4 regions of the Janthinobacterium sp. SUN137 genome follow, and region 1 is predicted to be linked to each of the others. Evidence: predicted binding sites of a transcription regulator. Region 1 holds the regulator's gene; each other region holds the start of a gene.

What was found. The regulator LexA, encoded in region 1, represses DNA repair genes until DNA is damaged. The targets are predictions, from matches to a motif close to ACTGTATNNNNATACAGT.
Region 2: the regulator LexA is predicted to act here: its motif matches at 5,787-5,804, upstream of imuA (translesion DNA synthesis-associated protein ImuA).
Region 3: the regulator LexA is predicted to act here: its motif matches at 4,905-4,922, upstream of dinB (DNA polymerase IV).
Region 4: the regulator LexA is predicted to act here: its motif matches at 2,200-2,217, upstream of recA (recombinase RecA).

What each region holds. Positions count from the first base shown of each region.
Region 1 is NZ_JAPWHZ010000001.1:514,645-522,204, forward strand. Features, by position in the region: gene O3298_RS02385 (DUF47 domain-containing protein) at 1-199, opposite strand, end outside; gene O3298_RS02390 (replicative DNA helicase) at 294-1,679, opposite strand; gene rplI (50S ribosomal protein L9) at 1,815-2,270, opposite strand; gene rpsR (30S ribosomal protein S18) at 2,298-2,588, opposite strand; gene priB (primosomal replication protein N) at 2,614-2,913, opposite strand; gene rpsF (30S ribosomal protein S6) at 2,934-3,323, opposite strand; gene lexA (transcriptional repressor LexA) at 3,599-4,234, shown strand; gene O3298_RS02420 (cystathionine gamma-synthase family protein) at 4,305-5,546, opposite strand; gene purF (amidophosphoribosyltransferase) at 5,590-7,113, opposite strand; gene O3298_RS02430 (CvpA family protein) at 7,152-7,560, opposite strand, start outside.
Region 2 is NZ_JAPWHZ010000002.1:1,488,876-1,496,435, forward strand. Features, by position in the region: gene O3298_RS14695 (tol-pal system YbgF family protein) at 1-72, shown strand, start outside; gene O3298_RS14700 (hypothetical protein) at 262-399, shown strand; gene O3298_RS14705 (hypothetical protein) at 495-1,076, opposite strand; gene O3298_RS14710 (hypothetical protein) at 1,179-1,421, opposite strand; gene O3298_RS14715 (hypothetical protein) at 1,432-2,475, opposite strand; gene O3298_RS14720 (PspA/IM30 family protein) at 2,468-3,178, opposite strand; partial or broken gene O3298_RS14725 (DNA adenine methylase) at 5,086-5,375, opposite strand; gene imuA (translesion DNA synthesis-associated protein ImuA) at 5,844-6,587, shown strand; gene O3298_RS14735 (DNA polymerase Y family protein) at 6,604-7,560, shown strand, end outside.
Region 3 is NZ_JAPWHZ010000007.1:128,058-135,617, reverse strand. Features, by position in the region: gene O3298_RS28400 (TonB-dependent receptor) at 1-2,519, shown strand, start outside; gene O3298_RS28395 (recombination-associated protein RdgC) at 2,661-3,557, opposite strand; gene dinB (DNA polymerase IV) at 3,676-4,860, opposite strand; gene O3298_RS28385 (S9 family peptidase) at 5,042-7,213, shown strand; tRNA gene O3298_RS28380 (tRNA-Val) at 7,313-7,388, shown strand; tRNA gene O3298_RS28375 (tRNA-Asp) at 7,443-7,519, shown strand.
Region 4 is NZ_JAPWHZ010000001.1:1,521,043-1,528,602, forward strand. Features, by position in the region: gene recX (recombination regulator RecX) at 409-864, opposite strand; gene recA (recombinase RecA) at 1,003-2,109, opposite strand; gene O3298_RS06940 (response regulator transcription factor) at 2,350-3,084, shown strand; gene O3298_RS06945 (sensor histidine kinase N-terminal domain-containing protein) at 3,087-4,613, shown strand; gene O3298_RS06950 (DUF4212 domain-containing protein) at 4,606-4,920, shown strand; gene O3298_RS06955 (sodium:solute symporter family protein) at 4,917-6,965, shown strand; gene O3298_RS06960 (6-phosphofructokinase) at 7,084-7,560, shown strand, end outside.

The sequences.
Region 1 (7,560 bases):
TGTGCAGCATTTCCACGGTGGCGTAGGTGACTTTGTCCGCCTGTTTCTCGATGCTTTCGATCGCATGCACGCGGTTTTCCAGGTCATCGAAATTGGTCATCAGGCCGAGCATCTCTTTGGCGCCCTTGACGCACAATTCCGCGTGCTGGTTAAACAATTCAAAAAACTTGCCCTCAGTGGGCATCAAGCGTCCAAACATGTCATTCTCCGTTAAGCATTGAGTCGTGTTATTTACTACAGAAAGCCGCCCCTTTTGATGAAGGGGCGGCCAATGGAATATCAGTGCTGCTGTGTTAGTCGCCTTGGTAAAGCGCCAGGCCACCACTGTAATTGCCAAATTTGGTGTACTGCCCCATGAAGGTGAGGCGGATGCTGCCGATTGGACCGTTACGTTGTTTACCGATGATGATTTCGGCCGTTCCCTTGTCCGGCGAGTCGGGGTTATACACCTCGTCGCGGTAAATGAACAGGATCACGTCGGCATCCTGCTCAATAGCGCCCGATTCGCGCAAGTCGGACATGACAGGACGTTTGTTCGGGCGTTGCTCCAGCGAGCGGTTCAGCTGGGACAGCGCAATCACGGGGCAACCGAGTTCTTTCGCCAGGCCTTTCAAGCCCCGTGAAATCTCGGAAATCTCCGTGGCGCGGTTGTCGCCCGGCGTATTGGCCGACATCAGCTGCAAGTAATCGACGATGATCAGGCCCAGCTTGCCGCATTGACGCGACAAACGGCGCGATCGGGCGCGCAACTCGATGGAATTCAAGGCCGGCGTTTCATCGATGTACAACTGCGCGTCGTTCATCTTCTGGATCGCATTCGTCAGGCGCGGCCAGTCTTCGTCGTTCAGGCGGCCCGTGCGCAGGCGATGCTGGTCGAGCTGTCCGACGGAGCCGAGCATACGCATGGCCAGCTGGGCGCCGCCCATCTCCATCGAGAACACGGCCACGGGCAAGCCGCTGTCGATGGCCACGTTTTCGCCGATGTTGACGGAAAACGCCGTCTTGCCCATCGACGGACGGCCCGCCACGATCACCAGGTCGCCCGGCTGCAGACCCGAGGTCATGCGGTCGAGGTCGATGAAACCCGTGGGCACGCCCGTGATTTCACTCTGGTTGTCGCGGCTGTACAGTTCGTCGATGCGCTCGACCACTTGCGTCAGCAGGGGCTGGATGGCGGTCCAGCCCTGGGCGCCGCGCGCGCCCTCTTCGGCGATGGCGAAAATCTTCGATTCGGCCTCGTCAAGCATCTGCTTGACTTCCTTGCCCTGCGGGCTGAAGGCCGTGCCGGAGATATCGTCGGCGACGGTGATGAGTTTACGCAGCACGCCGCGGTCGCGCACGATCTCGGCGTAGCGCCGGATGTTCGCGGCCGATGGCGTGTTTTGCGCCATGGCGTTCAGGTAAGCGAGTCCGCCCACATCATCGGCCTTGCCGAGCTGGGTCAGGGTTTCAAAAACAGTAATGACATCGGCTGGCTTGGAAGCGTTAACCATCTTGACGATTTGCTCGAAGATGATGCGATGGTCATAGCGATAGAAATCCTCCGCATGCATGAAGTCGGCGATGCGGTCATATGCGGCATTGTCGCGCAGCAGACCACCGATAACGGATTGTTCTGCTTCGATCGAATGCGGCGGAATACGGAGGGAATCCAGTTGCGGATCAGAGGGGGCGTTCATGGCGCGAATTATACCCGCTTCGGCGTGCTGGCAAAAATAAAGGGCTGAAATTGAGCGAAAAAAAGGCCACAAAAAAGCCGGGCGAACCCGGCTTTTCATAGTGCGGCAACGCTTGCGGGCCAGGCCCGCAGACGATTACGCGTTCGCGTCTGGAACGACAGCGATAACAACTTCCACAACCACGTCGGTGTGCAGAGCAACCGAAACGTTGTGCTCGCCAACGATCTTCAGCGGGCCGGTAGGCATGCGGATTTGTGCTTTTTCAACAGCAAAACCTTGCTTGGTCAGCGCTTCAGCGATGTCGAAGTTGGTGACGGAACCGAACAGACGGCCATCCACACCAGCTTTTTGAGCAACTTGAACGGTCAGGCCGCTCAGTTTTTCGCCCTGGGCTTGCGATGCGGCCAGTTTAGCGGCAGCAGCTTTTTCCAGTTCGGCGCGCTTGACTTCGAATTCAGCCACAGCGGTTGCCGTAGCACGACGTGCCAGGCGTTGCGGGATCAGGAAGTTACGTGCGTAACCGTCTTTGACTTTGACGACTTCGCCGAGGTTACCGACGTTAACAACTTTTTCTAACAGAATGATTTGCATAGTTCTTCTCCAGGAATATCTGACCGATTAAGCGTGGTGCAGATCGGTGTATGGCAGCAGCGCGAGGAAGCGAGCGCGCTTGATTGCGGTGTCAACTTGGCGCTGGTAATGCGCTTTGGTACCGGTCAGGCGTGCTGGCATGATCTTGCCGTTTTCTTGGACGAAGTCTTTCAGCGTGTCGACGTCTTTGTAGTCGACTTGCTCAACGTGAGCTGCGGTGAAGCGGCAGAACTTCTTGCGTTTGAACAACGGGTTTTGCTGTTTGCGTTTTTCTTTAAGCTTGAGCTTATTTTTGTCGAACTTTTTACCGAATGCCATGTCAGGCTCCTGTATCTAAAATGCGCTAGTCAGAATTGACTGCACTAAAATCAATGATGTGAAACACCAAACTCTTGCTGTTGCGGCTCTTCCTGGCCAGGAAACCCGTGAACTGATACACCCCGCCCAAGCTTGCCTGGCTGAACCGGCCTGAGATTTCGCCAGCGGCTAGCGCGGCAACATCAAACTCGGTCAAACGGGCAATTCCTGCTTCCATCTGCTGCGAACTGTGTTGCAATACTGCATTCACAATCGGCAGCCCTGCCGGGGTATAGCGCAATATTTCGCGCTCGGCAATGATGGCGGTTACTTGTAGCTGGTTCAGCGCACGATCCTGGTCAAGAATTAAGCTGCTGCTGCGGCTGGAGCGGCTGCTGGTGCTTCGGTGCGGTGGCTTTTGGCCGCGTCTTCGCGTTGTACCGATTTCATCATCGGCGAAGGAGCTGTTTCAGCTTTCTTCATTTTAACGGTCAGGTGACGCAACACGGCATCATTGAATTTGAATGCTGTTTCCAACTCGACCAGGGTCTCGTTGTCGCATTCGATGTTCAGGCAGATGTAGTGTGCTTTAGGCAGCTTTTGGATCGAGTAAGCCATTTGACGGCGGCCCCAATCTTCCACGCGGTGAACCGAACCGCCGCGGGTGGTTACGCTGGCTTTGTAGCGTTCGATCATCGCGGGCACTTGCTCGCTTTGGTCCGGATGGACGATAAAGACTATTTCATAATGACGCATGCAAACTCCTTCAGGTCGGATTGATAATCGCCCACCCCGGCGTCAAGACGGGTGTGGGAAGGTCAGCCGAAGATTATAACCGCCTTTTGCAAACGTTTCAATCATTCCTTCCACATCGGCCCGAAAAGCCCGCGCGCCACCGTGCTTTCCGCCCGTGGACAAGTATTTCTTGCGAAATTCGCCTAAAACACGGAAATCCCCTTGCATAGTGGGCGATACTGTACAAAAATACAGACTGTTCATATAGACAGCATTTTAGTATGCACCCACCGCTCATGATCAAGCTGACAGCACGACAAGAACAAATCCTGAACCTGATCAAGGACGCGATTGAAAACACGGGCTTCCCTCCCACCCGTGCCGAAATCGCCAATGAACTGGGTTTCAAATCGGCCAACGCGGCCGAAGAGCATTTGCAGGCCCTGGCCCGCAAGGGCGCGATCGAGATTTCGCCCGGCACCTCGCGCGGCATCCGCCTGATCGGCGCCGCCGCCGAAGCGCTGCCGTCGAAGGTGCCGGCAGCGCTGCTGATGTCGCTGCCCCTGATCGGCCGGGTAGCGGCCGGTTCGCCCATCCTGGCGCAGGAAAACCTGGAAGCGAGCTACAACGTCGACCCGGCCCTGTTTTCGGCCAAGCCCGACTTCCTGCTGAAGGTGCGCGGCTGGTCCATGCGCGACGCCGGCATCATGGATGGCGATTTGTTGGCCGTCAAGAAAGTCGACAGCGCCAAGAATGGCCAGATCGTCGTGGCCCGCATCGGCGACGAAGTGACAGTCAAGCGCTACAAGAAGACGGGTTCCGTCATCGAATTGCTGCCGGAAAACCCGGACTTCAAGGTGATCACCGTGTCGCCGGAAGATGAGTTTGCCCTGGAAGGGCTGGCTGTCGGCCTGATGCGCAGCTGGCATTAAATCGCTGCAGCTAAAGAAAGGGCCGCAACAGCATGGCTGTTGCGGCCCTTTTTACATGCTGCGCGGCTGTTTAGGCGTCCAGCGCATTTTTGAAGTCGCCCAGCAAATCGGCCTCATCCTCGATGCCGACGGAGACGCGGATCAGGGATTCGGCGATGCCCATGCTGGCGCGACGCTCGGCGCCCATCTCATAGAAAATCGTGTGGGCGACGGGAATGACGAGGGTGCGCGTGTCACCAAGGTTGCTGGCGGGAATGGCAAGATTGAGGCGATTGAGGAAATCGAAGCAGTCGATGCCATCCTTCAATTCAAAGCTGAACAGCGAGCCATAGCTGCGGAACAAGTCCGTCGCCAGCGCGTGCTGCGGGTGCGACGCCAGGCCCGGGTAATGCACGGCGGCCACTCTCGGGTCGGCGGCCAGCATGGTGGCCAGCGCCAGGGCGTTCGAGCAGGTGCGGTCCATGCGCAAGGCCATGGTTTCCGCGCCGACGGCGATATGGTGCGCCGCTTCCGGCCCCAGGGAGGCGCCAAAGTCGCGCAAGGCCTTGGCGCGGATTTGCGCGATGCCGCACTGTGCGGGCGCCGCCTTCTTGTAATTCTCGAAAATGTTCGGATACTGCGTCCAGTCGAACACGCCCGTGTCCGTCAAGCTGCCGCCTAGCGCATTGCCGTGGCCGCCGATGGATTTCGTCAAGGCATTGACCACCAGGCCCGCGCCCACGGCTTTGGGACGGAACAGGTATGGCGTCGTCATCGTATTGTCGACGATGTACAGGATGCCCTTCTCGCGGCACAAGTCACCGATCTTCTTAAGGTCGGCGATCTGCGTGCGCGGATTGGCAATAGTTTCCACGAAAACAATCCGCGTGGCCGGCGTGATGGCGGCCGCCACATTGGCCACATCGGTGGCGTCGACGAACGACACGGCGATGCCCTGCCCCGTCACCGTTTGCCACAGGCTGTTGGTGTTGCCAAACAAAAAGGCCGACGACACGACATGGTCGCCCGCGCGCAGCAAGGATTGCACCACGGCACCGATGGCGCCCATGCCGGTGGCGAAGCACAGGGTCGCCACGCCGTCTTCCATCTTGTTGACCTTGTCTTCCAGCGCGGAAACGGTCGGATTGCCCTGGCGGCCATAGCGGAAACCCGGTTCCTTGCCCTGGAACACGGAAGCGAGCTGGCGCGCATCGGCGTAACCAAAGGCAACGGAAGTGTGCACGGGCTTGTGCAGGGAGCCATGTTCGATGCCCTTGCGGCGGTCGTTATGCAGGATGGTGGTGGTAAAGCCGTAGTTTTTTTTATCGTTCATGATCGCGGAGAAAAAAATGCCCGGCATCGGCCGGGCAGCTTACTTATGCTTCTGTTGTCGCCAGGTTCAGGTTCAGCTGGGAACGCGGCGTATCTTCGGGCGCTGCCGCCTTCGGATGGTGACGCGCATATTCCAGGCGGTCCAGGTATTCCTGCGATACGTCGCCCGTCACGTACACGCCATCGAAGCACGAAGCCTCGAAGTTGGTCAGAGCCGGGTTGACGTCGGCGATAGCCTGTTTCAGCGCGCCGATATCCTGGTACACGAGGTAATCGGCCGTGATTTCACGGCACACTTCTTCCGTCGTGCGGCCGTAGGCGATCAGTTCGTCGCGCGTCGGCATGTCGATGCCGTACACGTTCGGGTAAATCACCGGTGGCGCGGCCGAAGCGAAGATGACCTTCGTCGCGCCCGCTTCGCGCGCCATCTGCACGATTTCACGGCTGGTGGTGCCGCGCACGATGGAATCGTCGACCAGCAGCACCACTTTATCCTTGAATTCGGACGGAATCGCGTTGAGCTTCTGGCGCACGGACTTCTTGCGCGCCGCCTGGCCCGGCATGATGAAGGTGCGGCCGATGTAGCGGTTCTTGATGAAGCCTTCGCGGTATTCGATGTTCAGCGCCATGGCCAGCTGGATGGCGGCCGGACGCGAGGAATCGGGAATCGGCATGACCACGTCGATATGTACGCCAGGCAATTCGGCGCGGATCTTTTCGGCCAGGTACTCGCCCATTTTCAGGCGCGTGGCGTACACGGAGGCGCCGTCGATGACGGAATCGGGACGGGCCAGGTAGACGAATTCGAATACGCACGGGTTCAGGCTGGCATTGTCGGCGCACTGGGCGCTGTGCAATTGCTTGTCAGCATCGATGAAGACGGCTTCGCCGGGACCGATATCGCGCACGAAGCGGAAGCCCATGCCTTCCAGGGCCACGGATTCGGAAGCGATCAGGTATTCGGGACCCTGCTCCGTTTCATTGATGCCCAGGCACAGCGGACGGATGCCGTGCGGGTCGCGGAAGGCCAGCAAGCCCACGCCGGCGATTTGCGCCACGGCAGCGTAGCCGCCCTTGACCCGGCGGTTCAGCACGGTGACAGCCTTGAAGATGGCTTCCGGGTCCAGGTTCAGGCCTGTCGTCGCTTCCTGGATTTCATGCGCCAGCACGTTGAGCAGCACTTCCGAATCGGAATCGGTGTTGATGTGGCGGCGGTCGTTCTTGAACATTTCCAGCTTCAACTGTTCCCAGTTGGTCAGGTTGCCATTGTGCGCCAGGGTGATGCCGAACGGCGCATTCACATAGAACGGCTGTGCTTCCTCTTCGCTCGACGAACCGGCCGTCGGGTAGCGGCAATGGCCGATGCCCGTCGTGCCTTGCAGCGAACGCATGTTGCGCGTACGGAAGACGTCACGCACGAGCCCATTGGCCTTGTGCATGGAAAACATACTGCTGTGATTGGTCGCAATCCCTGCCGCGTCCTGACCGCGATGTTGCAGGAGCAACAATGCATCATAGAGCAATTGATTGACAGGTTGATGGGAAACGACGCCGACGATGCCACACATGGTGTGCTCCTAAACTGTGCTACTGATTTTAAAAAAATTCAAAATTTCACATGCTGCGCGTAAGCGGCAGGCAGATAAGGCTTGATGGCGCGCGCGCCCTGCTCCGCGAGCGGGCTGAGCTGCGCGTTTTTCCAGAATGGCTGCTGCGGTATGGACGTCATGCCACACAAGATGACGGCGGTCAGCACGATCACAAGGCCCCGCGCCACGCCGAACAGGCTGCCCAGGGTGCGGTCGGCCAGGCTCAGGCCCGTCACCTTGACCAGCGCGTCGACCGTCATGGACAGCAATCCCATCAAAATACGCACACCGATGAACAGCACCACGAAAGCCAGCAACAAACGGATGGCTTCGCCCGGCACGGCTTCCGGCAGGAATTTCGCCAGGGTGGCGCCATAGGCATTGGCAATGACGAAAGCCACAATCCAGCTGACCAGTGACAGTATT
Region 2 (7,560 bases), on a different contig from region 1:
GAAATCTTTACTGAAGAAGAAGATGGGCACATCTTTTTGCAGATACTTCGGGATGCCGGGCTAACCAGTTAGCAAACATGGTGGATTGTGTCGAGGTGCTAAATGCGTAAAATTCTCATGATCGTCGTCGTCATCCTACTCGCGAGTATCGCGGGATTGTTGGCGATGGACAGATACGACAAGCATGTGGAAAAACAAAGGCAAAAGGCGTTCAACGAAAAGTTTTTAAAATAGTAAATCGGCACGATGTGGGATGTAGCCATGATTGACGAACTTTCGCCAGATCAATTCCATGTTGTGGTTGAGAATGAAATGGATCCGGCGCGCCTGCTGTGGCTCGTCAACCGTATTGGCGAGGCATTGTTACGCAAGAGCGTTGCCAAGTGCCATACTGGTTGACCCGAATGCAAGTCCTTCGTCTCAACACTCTCATCAAGGCATGGACGTCGCCCACCCGGCGCCACTAACTTGACAAGGACCACCATGACTAGCTGTTACTTGCCGTCGAGGCGGTGCGTCTCGCGGAAAGCCATGTCGATCGCGGCTTTCAGTTCATGGCTATGGCCGGGCACATACGATGGCCAGGGCACGAAAGGTGTCGAGGACATGATGCCTAGCGAAATCGAAACGGGGCAGCGGTAATCCGCTCCAGTGCTGGTTAGGCGCACCAGAACCATCTGCTCGCATCGGATGTCTTTCACACCGAGCGCGTCAGCGGCAGCCTTTCCGGAGTTGTTCGGATCGCTGAAAAATGTCATGTGGTCGACGGCTGTGCCGGTCATGTATCCCCCCAAGACCACGAACACCAGGCTCAAACCGGAGCTCCATCCTGATTCTGTTTTATCGCCACCACTGCGGTAAATCGAGTAAAACTTCCATCCGAAGGTGGCCATGCTGAGAAGGCCGGATACCAGCACGGCCATCGGCACCCAGTTACGCACGTCCCCAGGCACGCCTCGGCTGTTAAGCGGAGAAAGGTAGGCTGCGTCCAGGAAGAGCAGCATCAAGCTAAAGAGCGCGAGCACGTGGAGGATCGGCTGGCGGCCGCTCATGAGCGATCGGTACACCGCGATCATGTGGGCCCATCCAAGTAACGTCATGGCGAATAGAAATGGCATGGTAAATTGATTAGGTATTGTGTCCAATCGCCAAAGGCAGTTACGAACACGGTCCCCTTCTCATGCTTTGGACCGTTCCTCTTTGCGGAGACGATGCAACGCCGATTTGAAGCCCGAAATTGACAAGTCGAAACCCTGGTCATTCAGGGTCAGCAACACTTTTTCCAGAGTGACGCCTGATTTCAGCGTGGCCTCAACCACAGGGAAGATTTCACGCAGGCGCGCAGTATTCGACTTGCCTTCATTCGTTCTGCTCAAATCGGTTAATGCATCCACGATGTTTTTCGGTGGTGTATGGCCCATCCAATTTCTCCTACTGATCGTAGCTATTTGATTCGTTGCCGCCGAAACCTAAGCGGTCTCTTCGGGATGCCGCGCCGCGGTCATCGCTCGCGCGGCATCCAGCGTCGCCGTGGGCCAAATCGGCCTGTCGCACAGTCGCTGCGGCGATGCCAGGAGCGACCAGGGCGAGAGTAAGTCCGCCGGCAACATTCTCGTCCGACTGGGGGTATGGTCGTGATACCCAGCCGATACCATGCCACCCAGTCCGGTCCGGCCGCTCCCGCCTGAGAATGGCTCCCGACTTAGCGCCATCACACCGCTCATCGTTACTGTTAACTCCCTCGGTGCCAGGAAGCCATACAACGCGAGTGCCGGTGCCATCGGTGGCCGTCTTCTCCACGTCGTTTTTGAGGCGCTTGAATTTTTTCAGCATCTCATCATCCAGCGGCGCACCATTATGGGTATGCTCGAGCAGTTCCAACAGTTGGTCCCCTGTTGCATTGAGGGTCTCGATGCGGGATAGGCGGAGAAGCTTCGCGACTTCATCCACTGGACACCGGCCGGCCCAGTACATGCGGTAGTGCTCGACGATGTCGAGGGCGTTGAGCACTTCACGCACCTGGCGACGAGCCTTACGCGACAATGTGCGTCGGTCGTGCGCACGGTAAGCCATGTACGCAACACCGGCAGCCGCTGCGATACCACAGGCCCCAAGGGCCAGGCCGCTCCGGTGGTTGCCCGCCCACTCTACCAGCCGTGAAAACAAGCTGGAGCTATTCTCCTCTTGTTGAGCTGGACGATCAAACATCGTATCGATAAACCGCCACCCGAATACTGTTGACAACATTATCGGTACCGCAGCAAATAATTTTTCCGCTGTCGAACGGCCGGTCGTAACGCGAAAAACCATCACAACCGTGTATCCCAGGCCGGCCAAGCATATGACAATACTGAGAATGTCCAATATCTGCCACATCTCCGAACTAACCCCACCCCGAGCGGATGCAGCTAGCGGCTGGGCGATCACGGGATCAGTCACCAGCAGGAGCAGCGACAGGTTTGCTCGCCTACTCATGTTTGTCTCCGGCAATCTGCCCTGAGGAAGTCGGCTCCACCGTCAACAGCCCCAACTCGGCGGCCTTGGCGGCGACGGAGTCGCGGCGGCGAATATCTGCAAGACGCAGTTCAGGATTGAGGGCCGCGCGCGCACTCGCCATGTCGCTCAAGGCAGCAGCAGTCGCCTCCTGACGATCGACCTTGCGATCGAGTGCCTCGAAATCTACGCCGGGGTTCTGGCCAACGTTGCCGATGGTGCGCGCCGCCTTGGTTTTAGCCTTGGCAACCTTGCTACGCGCTTCAAGCAGGGTGGCAGCCGTATCGCGCTGCTGCTTCTGCATGCGCAGCTCGGCAAGTTGCTGGTTCAGCACGGTGAGCGATGGTGCCAGGTCGTTGGCATTCTTCTCATACGCCTGCGCGCGCTCCTCCGCCAGCACCTGGTTATTGATTGCGCCCAGAGCCTCCTCGCGGTGGCCTTCGTTGGCCGCTGTCCGGGCGACTTGGTCCCACTTGGTTGCGTCCTTCAAGGCGGTTTGATGGTCCTTTCTCATCAGACGCAACTCGGCGTCAACGGCAGCTATGCTGTCCTCCGCCTTGCCAATTTGTTGCTGCAGTTCGCGCACACCCTGACGAGCCGTGCGTCCGACGTCACTGTTGTTATCGACGGCATCATGCAGAGCGCCGGTCAGTTGTACCCAGATGTTTTTCAGCAGTCCAAACATGTCGATTCCCTCCTAATAACTAGCATCTGTACTTAGCTATAGTTGCATCCAATGTGCATCCATAGCGAATCCATCGTGCATCCCACTACCTGCAAAGTCAATCGTCAATCCTGTGTAAAAACCATGCTCTTTGCGATGGATCAAAGCTCACTTTCGTGTAAGAAATCTAAGGACGTGAAACCGCAGCGGAAGGGAGATAAAAATGAGGGCGGAGCTTGGGTCTCTACCTTGATATACGTCTCGTCCATCCGCTAGCTGCCACTGACAGGCGGTTTGTACTAGCGAGCCATCCTCGAGGAGCGGCGGAAACCTAATTATCAACCGGTGAATCGTTGAATGGTCGACCGATACGTCGCCCTCCTCGTGCATTCCTCGATATGCTAGTAGCTCAACGTTTACCCGTTTCGGGCAGGGTGATGCATCCGGAGGATGGATACGCTGGCGTGGCCTGCCAACGACAATGGCCGGCAAGAAATGGCTACCGGCAAAGCTCGCTTGATGGGCGGCTTCCGTCTGTGAGCGATCCTTCGGCTACTCGCGGAGGGTAACCGCTGAGCGCAAGGGTAAGCACTGGCGCGAACTTCTAGACCGATATCTCCGTCTGATCGTATAGGTGAGTTGGACGTTTTCATCTACTTTGTCGCGAGCAAGGTAGAGAAACATGACACTCATAGTCAGTGTTTAGCTAAAGCTTCAATATAAAGAAGCGGAAGTTGATGGAAGCACACTGGATATGAGCTGGTCTGTGCGGCCAGTCAGGAAATAGTCCAATCTGGCGTGAGGTTCCGATCAACTTTACTCGTGCCCGGCCAACCTTATTTGCCCTAATTAGGGCACCCGATCCGGCCGGTGCCGGAAGTCGAAATGTACTTTTACGCGCGAAAGCGCTGGCAGGATAAATGATGCGAAATATAGCTCAGGGGGAAGAATGCTTAAGTGCCACAGAAATAGTTGCACGCTTTAAAAATGAGCGTGGCTTAGCGCTACACGCTACTAATGCTGGCAACGCTGCAAAGGTGCTTGGTTTAGACTATGTCGAAGTTGAGGTAGTAGGGCCAGCTGGCACGATTTGGACAAAGCGTGAGCGTAGATACTCGGTTATTGATCTTCCGCTAATCTTTGAGAAGCTACAGGGCCTTGCGGACAGACGCGCCAAGTATGGCCGCTGAGGTAAATTCCATGGACATGCAACCACTAGATGGTCTTCCCTCGCAATAACGGACGGCGAAGAATGTTATATCCCATCGAGTCCTCAGTGAAGCGCCTGCTTCTGCGTGCTATAAGTGACCGACGATTGGTGCTTGATGACGAGCAGCGCGTTGACATATCAGAAAACATGGTTTACTTGGCAACGGGTTCGCTGCTACTGCATCGCCTACATTTCCGCTACATTATAAACGGACTGTAAGACCGCGATTTTCAGTGCGGGAATATTTATACGGTAGCAACAGGCCCTTGCCGCCCGGTAGCGTCAATAGTATCTCGTGACCCGGCAGCATCTCTTCATACATCATGTGGGTCTTATTGGCGGCCAGAAATAGACAGAAGCAATATCCTTGCATAGTCAGCCCCCTTATACAGTCAAGCTTCATGTTCTCACGCAAAGTTACTCGTCCTGTCGGGAGTTAGGATGAGGTCAATCATGTCCTGGAAGTGAAAAATGAGATGGCTGTGCTCGCTGATGTTTATCATCCTGACATCGGGATGCGCGGCCAGCGGGGATCGCGCGCCGGATAATTTGATTGGTCAGAACTGCTTCGCCGTCGCCGCCCAGTACGGCACGCCCGCCAGCTATCGACATGAGGATGACCTTCTGCAGCTCAACTATGGGAGCGAGGCTGTCGGCTGCAGGGTCATAATGTTGGTGGACCAGGCGCAGCGGGTTGTGGGCTGGGCCAGCACTGGTGCAAGGTGTGCGGAACTGTCTGGCAAAACCAGCATCCCATGATCCTTCTTTCACGAGATTTGAACTGGCGCACGAACTCCTCTAGGTGCTTTTTGACCACGCGATATAGGTTGATCAGCTCTCCGTTAACGTCATTGAAAACCTTGACCTCGGCCAGCGGCCGGCATGAAGTACAGCGCGGCACCGCTGGCAAAATACCTCGACGTAGCGGGTGTGAGGACGAAACTGGGGGATGATACGGTCAGCTAGGCCTCGTTCGCCGCCAATCCAGGGGATGATGGGTAAAGCCAAAATGTGAACCTTGTTAGAGTCGAATTACCTCCGCGAGGAATCACGAACCTAACTGGTTTGATGGCTTGGCCAAGTCGCAGGCAAATTGCCGCTGTTAGCGCAGCGACAGTCAGTTTTTTTGATGCCAAAGAAAAACCTGTTTCGATTGAACTAAACCCGCGGCCAAGCCGGTTCCAGGCGTACAAGCTTGAAGTATTGCTACACATGCACTGTTCCGGTTGACTTCCGTTGCATGGCCGCAATGGAATACCGAGGACTGAAAAGTGAATGGCGCGCGCATCCAATAACGCTGACACACCAATATGTGCCCTCAACGAGGCGTCTCCTTAACCTTTTCGCGACATTACAACTGTTATTTTTGACAACTCAAGAAATTCATGGACCTTGCAGTTTTTGACGTCCTCAGCATATACTGTGTTTATATACAGTAGTTTTGAGAATCGTCAATAACCTCGCAAGCCAGTCGCCATGCTTTCAGCTACCCTTCAACGCACCAGCTCTACCACACTGGCCAGTAGCGCTCTGTTGCGTGACGTCTGGCGGGCAAGTGAACTGAGCCGAGGAACAACCAGCACCGTCACTACCGGTCACAACATCTTGGATCGTGAGCTTCCGGGCAACGGTTGGCCGCAATCGACCTTCACGGAATTGCTAGTGCAGCAAGCGGGTATCGGGGAAATGCACTTGTTGCGGCCAGTGCTGGCACAACTATCGCAACGTCGTCGGATCGCCCTGGTGCAGCCGCCGTACTTGCCGAACTCCGCCGCCTGCAAATTCATGGACCTGAGCTGCCCGAACCTGCTCTGGATACGTGCGCCCAGCACCGCCGATGCTCTCTGGTCCACCGAGCAGATCCTGCGCAATGGCAGTTGCGGTGCGGTATTGCTGTGGCAGACGAATATCCGCGACGAAGCACTGCGGCGCCTCAATCTGGCGGCGCAGACAACCGAAACGTTCTTCTGGCTGGTCCGGCCGATGAGCGCAGCGGCCGATGCCTCGCCAGCGCCATTGCGCCTGGCATTGCGCCCCGCCGCCGGTGGCATTTCCACTCACATCATCAAACGACGTGGCCCACATCATGAGGCGCCACTCTTTATCCCGCTGGCTGACATGCCGGCACGTCAACGATTTTTGGACGATCAAAATGCGGTTTTGGTTCAGCGTACACCTCCCACTGTTGCCTCTCGAATGCCTCAGGCCGCGCTGGTGTGAACCGGGGCCGTATGCGGTGGTCGAGAAGGGCCGCATCATTGCGGTCTCGCAGCATGCCTATGCCGAAGGGGTACGTATCGGCATGCGCCCTGGCGGCGTGGCGGCCGTCTCGCCAGATACCGTGATCCTGGAGCGCAGCCTTGAGCGCGAACAGATCATGAGCAATGCCGTTGCACTCGCCCTCCTCCAGTTCACCCCGGAAGTGGCGCATGCCGGCGACTTCAGCCTGTTATTGGACGTGACCGCCAGCTTGCGCTTGTTTAGCGGGCGCGCAGCCATCAGCCGACGCATTCGTGCTGCCCTACAAGCGCTTGGGGTGACGGCGCAACTCGGCACGGCACCGACGGCCATGGGGGCCTGGCTGCTGTCGCGCTGGCAACCGGCCAAACGCCAGATCATTCTGCGGCGTACCGTACACATGCGCTCGCTAGAACGCCAGCTCGACCGCATGCCCTGCTCCTACTTGCCCAGCACGGCGACTCACCTCGAATGGCTAACGGATATTGGCGCGGATCATCTGGCGGCACTACGGCGCCTGCCCCGCCCCGGCATCCAGCGCAGAATGAACAAGCACGTGCTCGATGAGCTCGACCGCGCCTATGGGCTCGCTCCTGAACTGTTTGAATGGATCGCCATTCCCGAAACTTTTTCAGCGCGCATCGAAACCTTTGACCGGATCGAACACGCCGACGCCCTGCTGGACGGCGCCACTGGCCTGCTGCAGCAATTCGTTGGCTGGCTGGTCGCGCGCCAGCAGGCTGTGAGTGTTTTTGTTCTGCTGCTGGAGCACGAGCGCGGCAAGACCGCGATCCCGCCCACGCCGATCGAGATCGGATTGGCAGAGCCGACCTGGCGCGATGAACATCTGCTTCGGCTACTGAAGGAGCGCCTGGCGCGCACGGAACTGGTTGCCCCGGTCATCGCCCTGCGCCTGAAAGCGCGCTTGCTCACCGCGATGGCACCACCGACGCAA
Region 3 (7,560 bases), on a different contig from region 1:
TTGCCGACCTGCTCCAGGCACTGCCCGCCATGCAGGGCTTTACCGTCGGCGCCGCCGCAGCAGGCACCAATTCGGGCGGCCGCACCAGCGCGTCGATCCATGACATCGGCGAAGATTACACCCTGGTCCTGCTGAACGGCCGCCGCATCGCGCCACAAGGCTCGGGCACTTCCGTCAACCTGAACGCCATTCCGATGAGCGCCATTGAACGCGTCGAAGTGCTGACCGACGGCGCTTCGGCCCTGTACGGCTCGGACGCCATCGCCGGCGTGATCAACTTCATTCTGAAGAAGAACCAGCAAGGCGGCTCCCTGGAAGCCACCTATGGCGGTCCGGAAGACAAGGGCGGCAACGCCTGGAACACCAGCGTGACCTATGGCGTCGGCGACATCGACGAAGACCGTTTTAACGTGCTGGTATCGTACCGCCATGACGAGCAATCGAACTTGCGCGCCACCGACCGCACGTTCGCCCGTTCGTCGCGTATTCCAGTGAGCTTTAACGGCAAACAATACGTCTACGACAAGACCGCCATAGGCACGGCACCGGCCAACGCCACCGTGTCCGTCAAAGGCAAAGACGATTACCTCTTCAATCCATACCTGGCGAAGAATGATAATTGTGGCGCCGTGACCAATGCCCCACTGGCAGCCAATAAGCTGGCTTGCGGCTACGATGGCGGTTCGACGGTTGAAATCGTGCCTGAATCGAAGCGCGACAGCCTGTTTACCCGCGCCACCTACAAACTCAACGATTCGCTGAATGCGTTTGCCGAAGTCGCCTACTCGCGTTATGACCTGACCGCGCGCATCTCGGCCAATCCGGTGGCAATCCCGATTGCGCTTAACGGTGCGCAGTACAACAAGTATGTCCTGCCTTACCTGACACCAGAGCAGGTCAAGGACATCACCTCCGTGTCAGCCAACTATCGCATGAGCGACTGGGGTACCCGCGACTCCAACACCATCACCGAGACCAAGCACTTCGTCGTCGGCGTCGAAGGCGAAATTGGTGCGTGGAACATCGATGCGGGCCTGACCTGGTCGCAAAATTCCATTGATGAACGCTACATCGGCGGCTATGCGAAAACGGCCGATATGAAGGCCCTGCTGAAAAATCCGGCGTTCAACCCGTTCGTGCCAGCCGGCACGCCATCGCCGGAAATGCAAGCGCTGATCAACAATTCGCAATTCAAAGGCTCGATCCGCACGGCATCGACCACCATGCGCGGCATCGATGCGCACGGTTCCCGTGAACTGTTCACCTTGCCAGGCGGCAAAGCCAACATCGGTATCGGCGCCGACTACCGCGAGTACAACTACGGCCAGACGCCAGATGCAGGTGCAAACACCAGCACCATCTACGGCTTCAACACCTCGCCACGCTATGACCTGAGCCGTTCAACCTACGGCGTCTTCGCCGAATTGCTGGCTCCGATCACCAAAACGGTAGAAGTGAGTCTGGCTGGCCGTTATGACTCCGTGTCGGCGATCGACAATGGCGTCATCAACAAGACCATCGGCAAGGATGCCAATGCCAATACCTACAAGGTCACGGCACGCTGGCAGCCGATACAGCAAGTACTGCTGCGCGGCTCCTACGGCACGGGCTTCAAGGCTCCGGACATGCTGAGCATTGGTCAGCCACTGGTCAACAACGGCTTTACCGGTGCTACCTGGAATTGCCCATTCCCAGGCGATGCGCTGTGCCGTGCGCCTAACAGCCAGTACAATAAAATGGCTGGTGGTAACGAAAACCTGAAACCGGAAAAATCGAAACAGTTCACCGTCGGTTTCCGTATCGAGCCTAGCTCGGCATTCTCCTTCGGCGCCGACCTGTGGGACGTGAAAATCACCGATGCGGTTTCGTCCGTGAGCGAAGCGCAAGCGTTCAACAACCCAGGCATGTACCGCGACCTGTTCGGCATCTACATCGAACCGACGACCGGCAAGCCGTACTATGCGTTCAAGTCGCTGTCGATGAACATTGGCCAGACGCATAACCGCGGTATCGACTGGGACATGACGGCACGCAAGAAGTTCGATATCGGTAACTTCACGGCTAACCTGAGCGGTACGCATATGCTCAAGGCCGACTACACCGTACCAGGCACCAAGGATCAGTGGACCAACAACATGAACTACTACGGTATTTCCGATGCCGTCACGTTCCGTAACCTGATGAAGCTCAACATGAGCCTGGAATCGGGCAAGCTGACCAACACGGTCATCGTGAGCTACCGCAATGGCTACACCGACGCTTCGGCCGAGGTGGTCAACCTGGCCACCAACGCAAAGGAAAATATCCGTCTGCACGTGCCTTCGTACACGACGGTTGACTTCCAGGGCCGCTATGCGTACAGCAAAGCAGTGACCTTGCGCGCAGGTATCAAAAACCTGTTCGATCGTGAACCGCCGCTGTCGCTGCGCAGCTCGCGTGGTCACCAGGTTGGCTACGATCCACGCTACGCAGATCCAATGATGCGTTCGTTCTACTTCACGGCCCAGTACAAGTTCTAAGTTGACCTTGTCAACCTAGGCTGAGCCGACCGAGGGCCTTGCAAACGCAAGGCCCTTTTTTTTCGTCCTTCGCCCGTCATGCCAGGCGAAGGACGAAAAAAAAGGAGCCGCAGCTCCTTTTTCGTACCGGCATGACTGCGCTTATGCAGTCGCTTCGCCGCCCAGGGCTTCGACCACGTCGGCCATCAGCTTGCTCAACTCGCCCGTCATCAGCATCACGTCGCCGTCGAAACGCTCTTCGTCGTTCTTCGTGCTCGATTCCGTTTCCTTGATCACGTCCAGCGGCTTGACGCTCTTGATGGCCAGCGATTCCGTCAACACGAACGAAATCTTGTCGTTCCACGTCATGGCCAGGCGCGTGCACTGCTTGCCGGCCGCGATGTGGCGGCGCACGTCGTCCGCTTCCAGGGTGTGGCGCACGTAGCGCACGGTGGCCTTGCTCTCGCCCGTGGCGCGCAATTCCGTATCCATGTCGACCGTGAAGCCGGCAGGCGCATCGTCCGCCTGCAGCCACTCCGTCATCACCGCCACGGGCGAGCGCTGCACGCGCAGGCTTTCCAGCGGCAGCTTGTCCACGGCCTTGAGCAGCAGCTTGATGACTTCATCGGCTTTCGCCGGGCTGGCGGCATCGACCACCAGCCAGCCATTGACGGGGTCGATCCACGTCCAGACGTTGCTGCGGATGCTGAAGGCGCGCGGCAGCAGTTCGTCGGCCACGCGTTCCTTCAATTCCTTCATGGCTTTCTTGCCTGGTGCAAAGCCTTGCGCTTCTTCCATCTCGGCGGCGCGGGCCTTGGCCACCTGGTTGATGACGGTGGCTGGCAACAGTTTCTTTTCCGTGCCCAGCAAGATCAGCATCTGCTTGTTGACCACGTGGACCAGGCCGCCATTCGGGCGTGGCGTATCCCAGCCCTGGCGCATCAGATCCATGCTGGTCGCCGGCGTAAATTTGTTCGAGGACAAGGCCTCTTCCAGTTGTTCTGGCGTATAGGCCCATGGTGCGGGCAGGCGGTAAATCTGAAGATTCTTGAACCACATAGTTTTTGTCTTCCGTTTGTTTCAGTAGTGCCAGGGGAACGCCATTCTACACTTTCGACACGGGAATGCCGTCAAAAGCGCGGACTGGCGCGGTGTTGTTGATGCGTGGGGAATGCCGCTACAGGGCGGGAAACAGCTCCGCCTGGGCTGGCGCCTGCCGCATCGCGATGGCCGGATCGGACAAGGTCGAGATGCGCACGCCCAGCAGGCGGATTTTCTTTTCAAATGGCACGCGCCGCAAGCAATCGCGGCTGGCCCGCAGGATGGCGGCGGCGTCCGCCGTGGCGCTGGGCAAGGTGATGTCGCGCGTGACGGTGCTGAAATCCTCGAAACGCAGCTTGATGCCCACCGTGCGCCCCGCCAGCGACTGCTTGTCCAGGTCGCCCGCCACGCGCGTGCACAGGCTTTCCAGCTTTTCCGACAGCGTGGCGCGGTCGCGCACCACCTGCAAGTCGCGCTCGAACGTCGTTTCGCGGCTGACGGACTTGGTTTCCCGGCTCGTCTGCACGGGCCGCTCGTCGATGCCCAGCGCTGCCTGGCGCAGCCAGCCCGTGTACAGGTCGCCAAACTGCGTGCGCAGCATGGCCAGGTCGGCTTGCGCCAGCTCGCCGACGGTGATGATGCCCAGGGCTTCCAGCTTGGCCGTCGCCTTCGGGCCAATGCCGTTGATCTTTTTCGCCGGCAAGGGCCACACGCGCGTGGCGATATCCTCGGGCGACAAAATGGTGAGTCCGTCGGGTTTTTCCAGGTCGGAACAGATTTTCGCCAGCAATTTGTTAGGCGCCAGGCCAATCGAGCACGACAGGCCCGTCGCCTCGAACACGGCCGCCTTCAGGCGCGCCGCCATGGCCGGCGCCTGCGCGCCGTGTTCCGTCAGGTCGACATAGATTTCATCGATGCCCACGTTCTGGATGATGGGGCACAACTGGGCCACGGCTTGCTTGAAGCGGGCCGAATACTCGCGGTAGGCCTCGAAGTCGGCCGGCAGCAGGATGCTGTCGGGCGCCAGTTTCGCCGCCTTCATGATGCCCATGGCGGAAAACACGCCAAACGCGCGCGCCGCATAGGTCGACGTGGTGACGACGCCGCGCCCCACGTAGTCGCGCATGCGCGCAAACTGCCGCGTGCCGTCAATCTGCAGCACGGGCTGCTGCAGGCGCCCGCCGCCGATGACGACGGCTTCGCCGCGCAATTCCGGATATTTCAGCAGTTCCACAGAAGCGAAGAAGGCGTCCATGTCCAGGTGGGCGATCCAGCGGCGCGCGGCGGGTGCTTCGGCAAGTGTGGGGGCAGATGAAATCAAAAAACACCTCGCGGCGGATCGGCTTGCCTTCATTGCGGCAAGATACTGTGCATGCATACAGTATTACCGGAAATGACCGCGGATGCAAGTTGAAACGCACAGGACCCGATGGCGACGATCAGCGGTTGCTTTTCTCAATAGCAAGATTACAATCCTGACACAACTATTCAAAGGAGTTGCCTTGTCTACAGCACATCATGCCTTGCGTCGCCGGTCCGTCTGGTCATCCATCCTGCCGGCCCTGCTACTGTCCACGCTGGCGCCATCCGCGCTGGCCGCCGACGCCACCACCACCATCGCCACGGCCGTCGCCCCCGTCGCCGCCAAGACGGCTTGGCAGGAAACGCGCCACGGCACGGTCGTCACGGACGACTACCGCTGGCTGCAAAAGAAAGCCGATCCTGCCGTGATCGACTACCTGAATGCGGAAAACGCCTACACGGCAGCCGTCACGGCGCCGATCCAGCCGCTGGCCGACAAGGTATATGCGGAAGTCAAGGGACGCATGCAGGAAGTGGACTTGTCCGTGCCTGCGCGCCAGGGCAATTTCTACTATTACACGCGCGTGGAAGCGGGCAAGCAATACCCGATTCACTGCCGCCGCCCCGTCGGCGCCAGTGGCGCCTATGATGCGCAGGCGGCCGAGGAAATCTTGCTGGATCAGAATCAATTGGCCGAAGGCCACAAATTCTTTGCCGTGCGCGCATTTAGCGTCAGCCCGAATGAACAGTTGCTGGCCTACACCACCGACACGACGGGTTTCCGCCAGTACGAGCTGCACGTCAAGGATTTGAAAACGGGCAAGTTGCTGGGCGACAGCATGCCGCGCGTGACATCGCTGGCCTGGGCGGCGGATAACGCCACCCTGATGCTGGCGCAGGAAGACGCCACCACCAAGCGCTCGGACCGCTTGTTCCGCCTGGCCCTGGGCGGTGCGCCGCAACAGGTCTACCACGAGCCGGTGGAGCAGTTTGCCATCCATGTGGACCGCACGCGCGACAAGCAATTCTTCGTGCTCACCTCGGGCAGCACGGACACGAGCGAAGTGCTGCTGCTGCCAACGAGCAAGCCGCAAGGCACGTTCCAATCCGTGCTGAAACGTGAAAAAGGCCACCGCTACGGCATCGAGCACCGCGACGGCCAGCTGTATATTCTGACCAACAAGGGGGCGAAGAATTTCCGTGTCGTCAGCGCGCCATTCTCTGCGCCGCAGCCGAAGAACTGGAAGCCGGTCGTGCCGCACAACAAGGATGCCGTGATCCAGTCCATCGACGTCTTCCAGGGCTACCTGGTGGTGATGGAAAAGGCACGCGCCCTGAACCGCGCCCGCATCTTTGATTTTGCGCAAAAGAACTGGAAGGCGGTGCAATTCGACGACCCCGTCTACCTGGCCACGGCGGCCGGCACGCCGGAGTTTTCCGCCACGCAATTTCGCATGTCCTACCAGTCGCCCGTCACGCCGCCCACCGTCATCGACGTCAGCATGCAGGACGGCAAGCGCACGGTGCTGAAGCAGCAGGAAATCGTCGGCGGCTTCGACAGCAGCCGCTACACCACGCAGCGCTTGTGGGTGAAGGCGCGCGATGGCGTGCAAGTGCCGCTGTGGGTCGTCTACAAGAAAGGCGTCAAGCTCGACGGTTCAGCGCCGCTGCTGCTGTACTCGTACGGCTCCTACGGCATTTCCACGGAAGCCACTTTTTCCATCAGCCGCATCAGCCTGCTGGAACGGGGCGTCATCTATGCGCAGGCACATATCCGCGGCGGCACCGACATGGGCGAAGCCTGGCATGAAGACGGCATGCTGATGAAGAAGAAAAACACCTTCAATGACTTCATCGACAGCGCCGACTACCTGGTGCGCGAAAAATGGACCAGCCCGAACCGCCTCATCATCCAGGGTGGCAGCGCGGGCGGCTTGCTGATGGGCGCCGTCGTCAACATGCGCCCCGACCTGTTCCACGCTGTGCACGCGGCCGTGCCGTTTGTCGACGTGATGAACACCATGATGGACGCCAGCCTGCCCCTGACCACGGGCGAGTACCTGGAATGGGGCGACCCGAACCAGAAGGCCGCGTACGACTACATGCTCAGCTACTCGCCGTACGACAACATTGCGCGCAAGAATTATCCCGCCATGCTGGTGACGACGGGCCTGAACGACAGCCAGGTCATGTACTGGGAACCGGCAAAATATGTGGCCAAGCTGCGCGCCTATAAAACGGACAGCAATCCCCTGCTGCTGAAAACGAATATGGGTGCCGGCCACGGCGGCGCGTCGGGCCGCTATAACGCCATCGCCGAAAACGCGTTCAATATGGCGTGGATGCTGTCGCAATGGGGCATTACAGAGTAAAGTGAAAAAAGCGCTTGCAGAAGGATTTTACCCGTCCTATAATAGCGCCTCTTCCAGACGTGGTGACAAACGTCGGGATGGTTTTCTGAGACAAGCAACGGGTGCTTAGCTCAGTTGGTAGAGCGGCGCCCTTACAAGGCGTAGGTCGGGAGTTCGAGCCTCTCAGCACCCACCAAATCAGAAAACTGTCCAGTGCTTCATGGATCAGCAATACAGATCATACGAGCTTGGAGTGGTAGTTCAGTTGGTTAGAATACCGGCCTGTCACGTCGGGGGTCGCGGGTTCGAGTCCCGTCCGCTCCGCCAATAAAAGAAAAGCCCTTTGGTTCCTGGAACCGAAGGGCTTT
Region 4 (7,560 bases), 1.0 Mb from region 1:
CCCTAAAAGTGTAGCACACTGGGCGCTGGTTGCGCCGCAACATAATTTTTCATTGCCTCGATAAAAACATTTCAAAGTATAAAGAAAGCACATGGAAATTTACGCTGTTATCACATTCAGTGATGATAGATATGCGCACCTGGAGCCGCGAGCCGCATCCAGTTGCCGCCACCGCGCCGAGATCGCACGGCACAGGCAGCACTCACGACGTGCAGCGCAACAATACGCCGCTGGCTTGACAGGGCGATGACAGAAGCAGAATCCTGCAAAGAAAACATGGACAAACAGCAAGGCCGACTGGCCCGCGCACGCAAGCAGGGCATCGTGCGGACTGTTGTAGATGGAACACAGCGCGGCCAGAGCGGGCCGCCGGCACGGCACGAAAGCACGCAGAAGCGCGCCAGCCGCCTAGTCGTCCTCGGGCTCCCGCCCCTTCAAGGCCGCTTGCACGGCGCGCTGCGAAAAGCCGCGCTGCATCAGGAAGCGCATCTGCTTGTTGCGCTGCTCGGCATCCTGCGCCACTGCACCAAATTTGCGGCGCCACACTTCGCAGGCGCGCGCCACTTCCCCTTCGGCCAGGCCCGCCTTGAGTTCCTGCAGCGCCTCGCCCCCGATGCCATGGCTTTGCAATTCCGCCATGATGCGGCTATTGCCGAAACGGGCCGAGCGGCGGTGGATCAGCGACTCGGAAAAACGCTCCTGCGACAGCCAGTTGGCTTGCTCCAGGCTGTCGAGCAAGGCTTCCACATCGTCGCCTTCCTGCGCATGGCGCTGCAGCTTGCGCCGCAATTCCATGCGGCTGTGTTCGCGCATCGACAGAAAGCGTAGCGCCCTGCCTTTCAGGCTTAGTTGTACCGCTGCCATACCCATATCCCATCTTTACCACACCGGACTGAAAACACAATTGCCGCCAGGCGCACAGGCGCAGGGCGGCAATCATTGTAGAACTTTTTTGTGCGGCAAGCTGCCGCCGGCGGGCCAGGCTGGCCCCGCCACTGTCGCTTACTCGGCGGCCTTGGCTTCCGCAGCCTTGGCAGCCTTGTCGGCAGCTTTATCCGCTTTTTCCGGCTTTTCAGCAGCCAGCGGCGGCAGTTCGCGCACGCCCAGCGAAGCGCGGACCTTGTTTTCGATCTCGCGGGCCAGCGCCGGACGCTCTTGCAGGAAGGCGCGGGCGTTGTCCTTGCCCTGGCCGATGCGTTCGCCGTTGTAGCTGTACCACGAACCGGATTTTTCCACGATCTTGGCATCCGAGCCCAGGTCCAGGATTTCGCCTTCGCGCGAGGTGCCGGCGCCGTACAGGATGTCGAAGTGCGCTTCCTTGAACGGCGGCGCGATCTTGTTCTTGACGACCTTGACCTTGGTTTCGTTGCCGATCACTTCATCGCCGGACTTGATCGAGCCGGTACGGCGGATATCCAGGCGCACGGAGGCGTAGAATTTCAGTGCATTGCCGCCAGTGGTCGTTTCCGGGCTGCCGAACATCACGCCGATCTTCATGCGGATCTGGTTGATGAAGATGACCAGGGTATTCGTGCGGTTGATGGAGCCGGTCAGCTTGCGCAGGGCTTGCGACATCAAACGGGCTTGCAAGCCCGGCAGGGAATCGCCCATGTCGCCTTCGATCTCGGCGCGTGGCGTCAGTGCGGCCACGGAGTCGATGACGACGAGGTCGACGCTGCCCGAACGCACGAGGGCGTCGCAGATTTCCAGCGCCTGCTCGCCCGTATCCGGTTGCGAGATCAGCAATTCATGCAGGTTCACGCCCAGCTTTTGCGCGTAACCGACGTCGAGCGCGTGCTCGGCATCGATAAAGGCGCAGGTGCCGCCCAGTTTTTGCATTTCAGCAATGGTTTGCAGGGTCAGGGTGGTTTTACCCGACGATTCCGGGCCGTAGATCTCCACCACGCGGCCGCGCGGCAAGCCGCCCACGCCCAGCGCGATATCGAGGCCGAGCGAACCGGTCGACACGACTTGCACTTCTTCGATCGGTGCGCTGGCATCCATGCGCATGACCGAACCTTTGCCAAACTGCTTCTCGATCTGCGCCAGTGCGGCGGCGAGCGCCTTGGCTTTTTCCGATGCGGGTACTACAGCTTTTTTATCGTCCATATGTTCTTTCAGCCGTTCTACAGTCGACGATTCACGTGAATCGGTCGGCCTGCGATAGCGCCAGTGGGTTAAATTCTTTACACAGACAGTACTGTATAAAAAAACAGTGATCAATGCAAGCGGAACGTGGATTTGTTTTGAAACAGATCAATACAACCCTGTTTTTCACAAAAATTCGCCACCTTGCGGAAAATGAAACACAATACAAGCTTCTACCGTCGCAAGCATAGGAAGTGCACCATGCGTATTTTACTTGCCGAAGATGACAGCGTGCTGGCCGATGGCCTGACCCGCTCGCTGCGCCAGTCCGGTTATGCGATCGATTACGTCAAGACCGGGCAAGAGGCCGATACGGCCCTGTCCACCCAGGAATTCGACTTGCTGATCCTCGACCTGGGCTTGCCCAAGATGTCCGGGCTGGAAGTGCTGCGCCGCCTGCGCGCGCGCGCCTCGCTGCTTCCCGTGCTGATCCTGACGGCCGCCGATTCCATCGAGCAACGCGTGAATGGCCTCGACCTCGGTGCCGACGATTATATGGCCAAGCCGTTCGCCTTGTCGGAACTGGAGGCAAGAGTGCGCGCCCTGACCCGCCGCGGCGCCGGCGGCGGCGCCACCATCATCAAGCACGGCCCCCTCAGCTACGACCAGGTGGGGCGCAGCGCCTACATCAACGACCAGATGCTGGACCTGTCGGCGCGCGAACTGGGCTTGCTGGAAATCCTGCTGGGCCGCACGGGCCGCCTCGTTTCAAAAGAGCAACTTGTCGACCACCTGTGCGAATGGGGCGAAGAAGTATCGAACAACGCCATCGAAGTGTATGTCCACCGCTTGCGCAAGAAGATCGAAGTGGGCGGCGTGCGCATCGCCACCGTGCGCGGCCTCGGCTATTGTTTGGAAAAATACTCGGAAGCGGCGCGCCTGAACGCCGAAGCGGGCGAATCGGCAAGCCCGGCCAGCGGCCCCGCCAGCAAGTGAAGGTGCGCGAGGCGCCAGCGGACGAGGCGGACGACGACGACTGGTTCGAGCCGCCCACCACGGAGCAGGATGACACCATCGAGCATTCGCTGTTCGGCGAAATCCTCGACTGGATGCTGGCGCCCTTGCTGCTGCTGTGGCCGATGAGCATCGCCATCACCTATCTGGTGGCCAAGAGCATCGCCAATCAACCGTTCGACCATGCGCTGGAAGACAGCGTGACGGTGCTGACGCAGCAGGTCAAGCAAGCCGATGGCGCGATGCTGCGCCACGTGCCGGACAAAAACGGCAAGGGCCGCGACTTCCTGCGCGGCGACGATGTCGACACTCTGTATTACCTGGTGGTGGGCCCGCGCGGCGAATACCTGAACGGCGACCGCGATCTGCCGCCGCCGCAAGACCCCGACAAATACCGCAGCGGCATGGTGCTGTTTCGCAACGACACCATCCACGGCACGCCCGTGCGCGTGGCGTTCAGCTATCTCGACATTCCTTCCGGCAACGACGATGAACCCAGCCGCGCGCTGGTGCAAGTGGCGGAAACCCTGGAAAAGCGCGCCCAGCTCGCCAATGAAATCATCAAGGGCGTGATTTTGCCGCAGTTCATCATCCTGCCCGTGATCCTGGCTCTGGTCTGGTTTGCCCTGGCGCGCGGCCTGTCGCCGCTGGCGCAATTGCAGGAGCGCATACGCGCCCGCCCGCCCGACGATTTGTCGCCCATCGAATCGGGCCAGGTGCCCGAGGAAATCACGCCGCTGGTCGGTTCGCTCAACGAGATGCTGGCGCGGCTGTCACTGTCGATCGACATGCAGAAACGTTTCATCGCCGATGCCGCGCACCAGATGAAAACGCCGCTGGCCGGCATGCGCATGCAATCCGAGCTGGCCCTGCGCCAGACCGACCACGACGAAATCCACCGCTCGCTGCTGCAACTGGCGAAAAGTTCGGAAGCGGCCACGCGCCTGGTGAACCAGTTGCTGGCCCTGGCGCGCGCGGAAAACCAGCCGCAGGCCGGCACGGCGTTCGAACCGATCGAGTTGAGCGAACTGGCGCGCGGCGTGGTGCAAGACTGGGTGCAAGCCTCGTTTGCCCAGCATATCGACCTGGGCTTCGAACAGCCCGCGTATTCGATCATGATTTCCGGCAATGCCATGATGCTGCGCGAACTGCTGAGCAATCTGATCGACAATGCCCTGCGCTACACGCCGGCTGGCGGCAGCGTCACGGTGCGCGTGCGCAGCACCCTGGAACTGGCCATCCTGGAAGTGGAAGATACGGGCCCCGGCATACCGCAGGCGGAGCGGGCACACGTGTTCGAACGCTTTTACCGCATTCTCGGCAGTAATGTTGACGGTAGCGGACTGGGCCTGGCCATCGTGCGCGAAATTGCCCAGCAGCATGGCGCCGAAGTCGATATTTTTAACAATCCGCGCGCGCAGTCGCCGAAGCTGCCGGGCACCCTGCTGCGCCTGAGCATCGCCCTGCTGTTGCCGGACGCGCCAGAAGAGGATGACATCACGTATGGATAAGCCGAGCCCACCCGCTCCCCCCGCGCGGCCGGCGCGCACGCCCAGCCCCGAGCTGCAGGCGCGCCTCGATGTGCACTGGCGCAAGACGCGGCGCCTGACGGCCATCCTGCTGCTGGTCTGGCTGCTGACGGGCTTCCTGACCGTGTTCTATGCACGTGAACTGTTGCATTTGAATCTGTTCGGCTGGCCGCTGCCCTTTTATATGGCAGCCCAGGGCGCCTCGCTCGTGTACCTGGCCATCATCGCCTTGTATGCCTGGCGCATGCGGCGCCTCGACCGGGCTTTTCATGCCGAGGAGCAAGCATGAGCGGCCAGCGCAGCTTCTTTGCGCGCCTGTGCCGCTACTACCTGCTGTTTACCGCCGGTTTCGCCGCCTTCCTGCTGGCCCTGTCGGTACTGGAACAGGAAGGCATGCCGCGCGCGTGGATCGGCTACCTGTTCATGCTCGTCACCATCACCCTGTACGCCACCATCGGCGTCATCAGCCGCACCTCGAACGTCACCGAATACTATGTGGCGGGACGCCGGGTGCCGGCCATGTTCAACGGCATGGCCACGGCCGCCGACTGGATTTCGGCGGCCAGCTTCATCAGCCTGGCCGGCGGCCTGTACCTGAACGGCTTCGACGGCCTGGCCTTCATCATGGGCTGGACGGGCGGCTATTGCCTGGTGGCGCTATTGATCGCGCCCTACCTGCGCAAGTTCAGCCAGTACACGATTCCCGATTTCCTCGCCGCCCGCTACGGCAGCGGCACCGACAAACGGGGGGCCAGCGTGCGCGTGGTGGCCGTGGCCGCCACCATCATCGTCTCGTTTACGTATGTGGTGGCGCAGATCTATGCCGTCGGACTGATCGCCTCGCGCTTCACGGGCGTGGATTTTTCCGTCGGCATCTTCCTGGGCCTGGCCAGCATCCTCGTCTGCTCCTTTCTGGGCGGCATGCGCGCCATCACCTGGACGCAGGTGGCGCAGTACATCATCATCCTCGTCGCCTTTCTGATTCCCGCCATGTGGCTGTCGGTCAAGCATGCGGACAATCCCGTGCCGCAGATCGCCTACGGCAAGGTGCTGCCGCAACTGAGCGCGCGCGAACACGTGCTGGAAACGGACCCGAAAGAAAACGAAGTGCGCGCCATCTTCCGCCAGCGCGCGCAAAGCTACCAGGCGCGCATCGACGGCTTGCCTGCTTCCTGGGAACAAGGCCATCTGACGGCCCAGCGCCAGCTCGATAGTTTGCGCCAGCGCAATGCTTCGCTGCTCGACATCCGCAACGCGGAGCGTTACCTGATCGCCTATCCGAAAAGTCCGGACGAGGCACGCGTGCTGTGGCAGGCGGCGCAGGCGCAGAACCAGAAACGCGCCGAGCCGATCATTCCGCACGCGCAGCCGTTTCCCGCCGCCGACCGGGAACAATCCGACATCAAGCGCAACAATTTCCTAGCCCTCGTGTTCTGCATGATGCTGGGCACGGCCGCCCTGCCCCACATCCTGATGCGATCCTACACCACGCCGTCCGTGCACGAAACGCGCGTGTCCGTCTTCTGGACCCTGTTCTTCATCTTGTTGATCTACCTCACGATTCCCGCACTGGCCGTGCTGGTCAAGTACGATATTTACTCGGCGCTGGTGGGCACGCAATACACGAACCTGCCCACCTGGGTATCTTACTGGGCCAACGTGGACAAGCTCAGCCCCCTGATCAGCATCGTCGACGTCAACCGCGACGGCATCGTGCAACTGGCGGAAATTTCCATCGATGCCGACGTGCTGGTGCTGGCCACGCCCGAGATCGCCGGCCTGCCCTACGTGATTTCCGGCCTGGTGGCGGCCGGCGGCCTGGCTGCCGCCCTGTCGACGGCCGATGGCTTGCTGCTGGCCATTTCGAACGCCCTGTCGCACGACATTTATTACAAGGTGGTCGATCCCACCGCCTCGACGCAAAAGCGCGTGACGATTTCGAAATTGCTGCTGCTGGCCGTGGCCTTCATCGCCGCCTATGCGGCCTCGCAAAAGCCGGCGGACATTTTGTCGCTCGTGGGCGTGGCCTTTTCCCTGGCCGCCTCGACCCTGTTTCCGCCGCTGGTGCTGGGCGTGTTCTGGAAACGCGCCAACCACCAGGGCGCGCTGGCCGGCATGCTGGCGGGCTTTGGCGTGTGCCTGTATTACATGCTGCACACGAGCACAATGTTGGGCGGTAATGCCAGCGGTCAATGGTTTCATATCGCGCCCATTTCCGCCGGCATCTTCGGCGTGCCGGCCGGCCTGGCGGCCGCCGTACTGGTCAGTTGGCTGACGCCGGCGCCTGGGCGCCGCAGCACGGGGCTGGTCGAGCATATCCGGGCGCCGGAATAACAACGCGTCCCGACCATGGGATGAAATGGAGAAATTCCGCGACAGGAATATCGGAAAAGACAGCCCCCCGGCAAAAAAGGAGTAGGCTGGAGGGCCGTTCCATTTACGAGGAAATCCCATGCCGTCTGGAAAAATTCTTGTCGCCCAAGGGGGCGGCCCCACCGCCGTCATCAACCAGTCGCTGGTGGGCGTGGTGCTCGAATCGCGGCGCTTTCAACACGTCACGCGCGTGTATGGCGCACTGCATGGCGTGCGCGGCATCGTCAATGAAGAATTCGTCGATCTGACGCAGGAAACCAGCCACAACCTGGAACTGGTGGCCGCCACGCCCTCCTCGGCCCTCGGCTCCACGCGCGACAAGCCGGACATCGCCTACTGCCAGCAAATCTTCGAAGTGCTGCGCGCGCATGAAATCGAGCATTTCTTTTACATCGGCGGCAATGACTCGTCCGATACGGTGCGCATCGTCAGCGAGGAAGCGCATAAGGCCGGCTATCCGCTGCGCTGCATCCACATCCCGAAAACCATCGACAACGATCTGGTGGGCAGCGACCATACGCCCGGTTTTCCCTCGGCCGCGCGCTTCGTCGCGCAA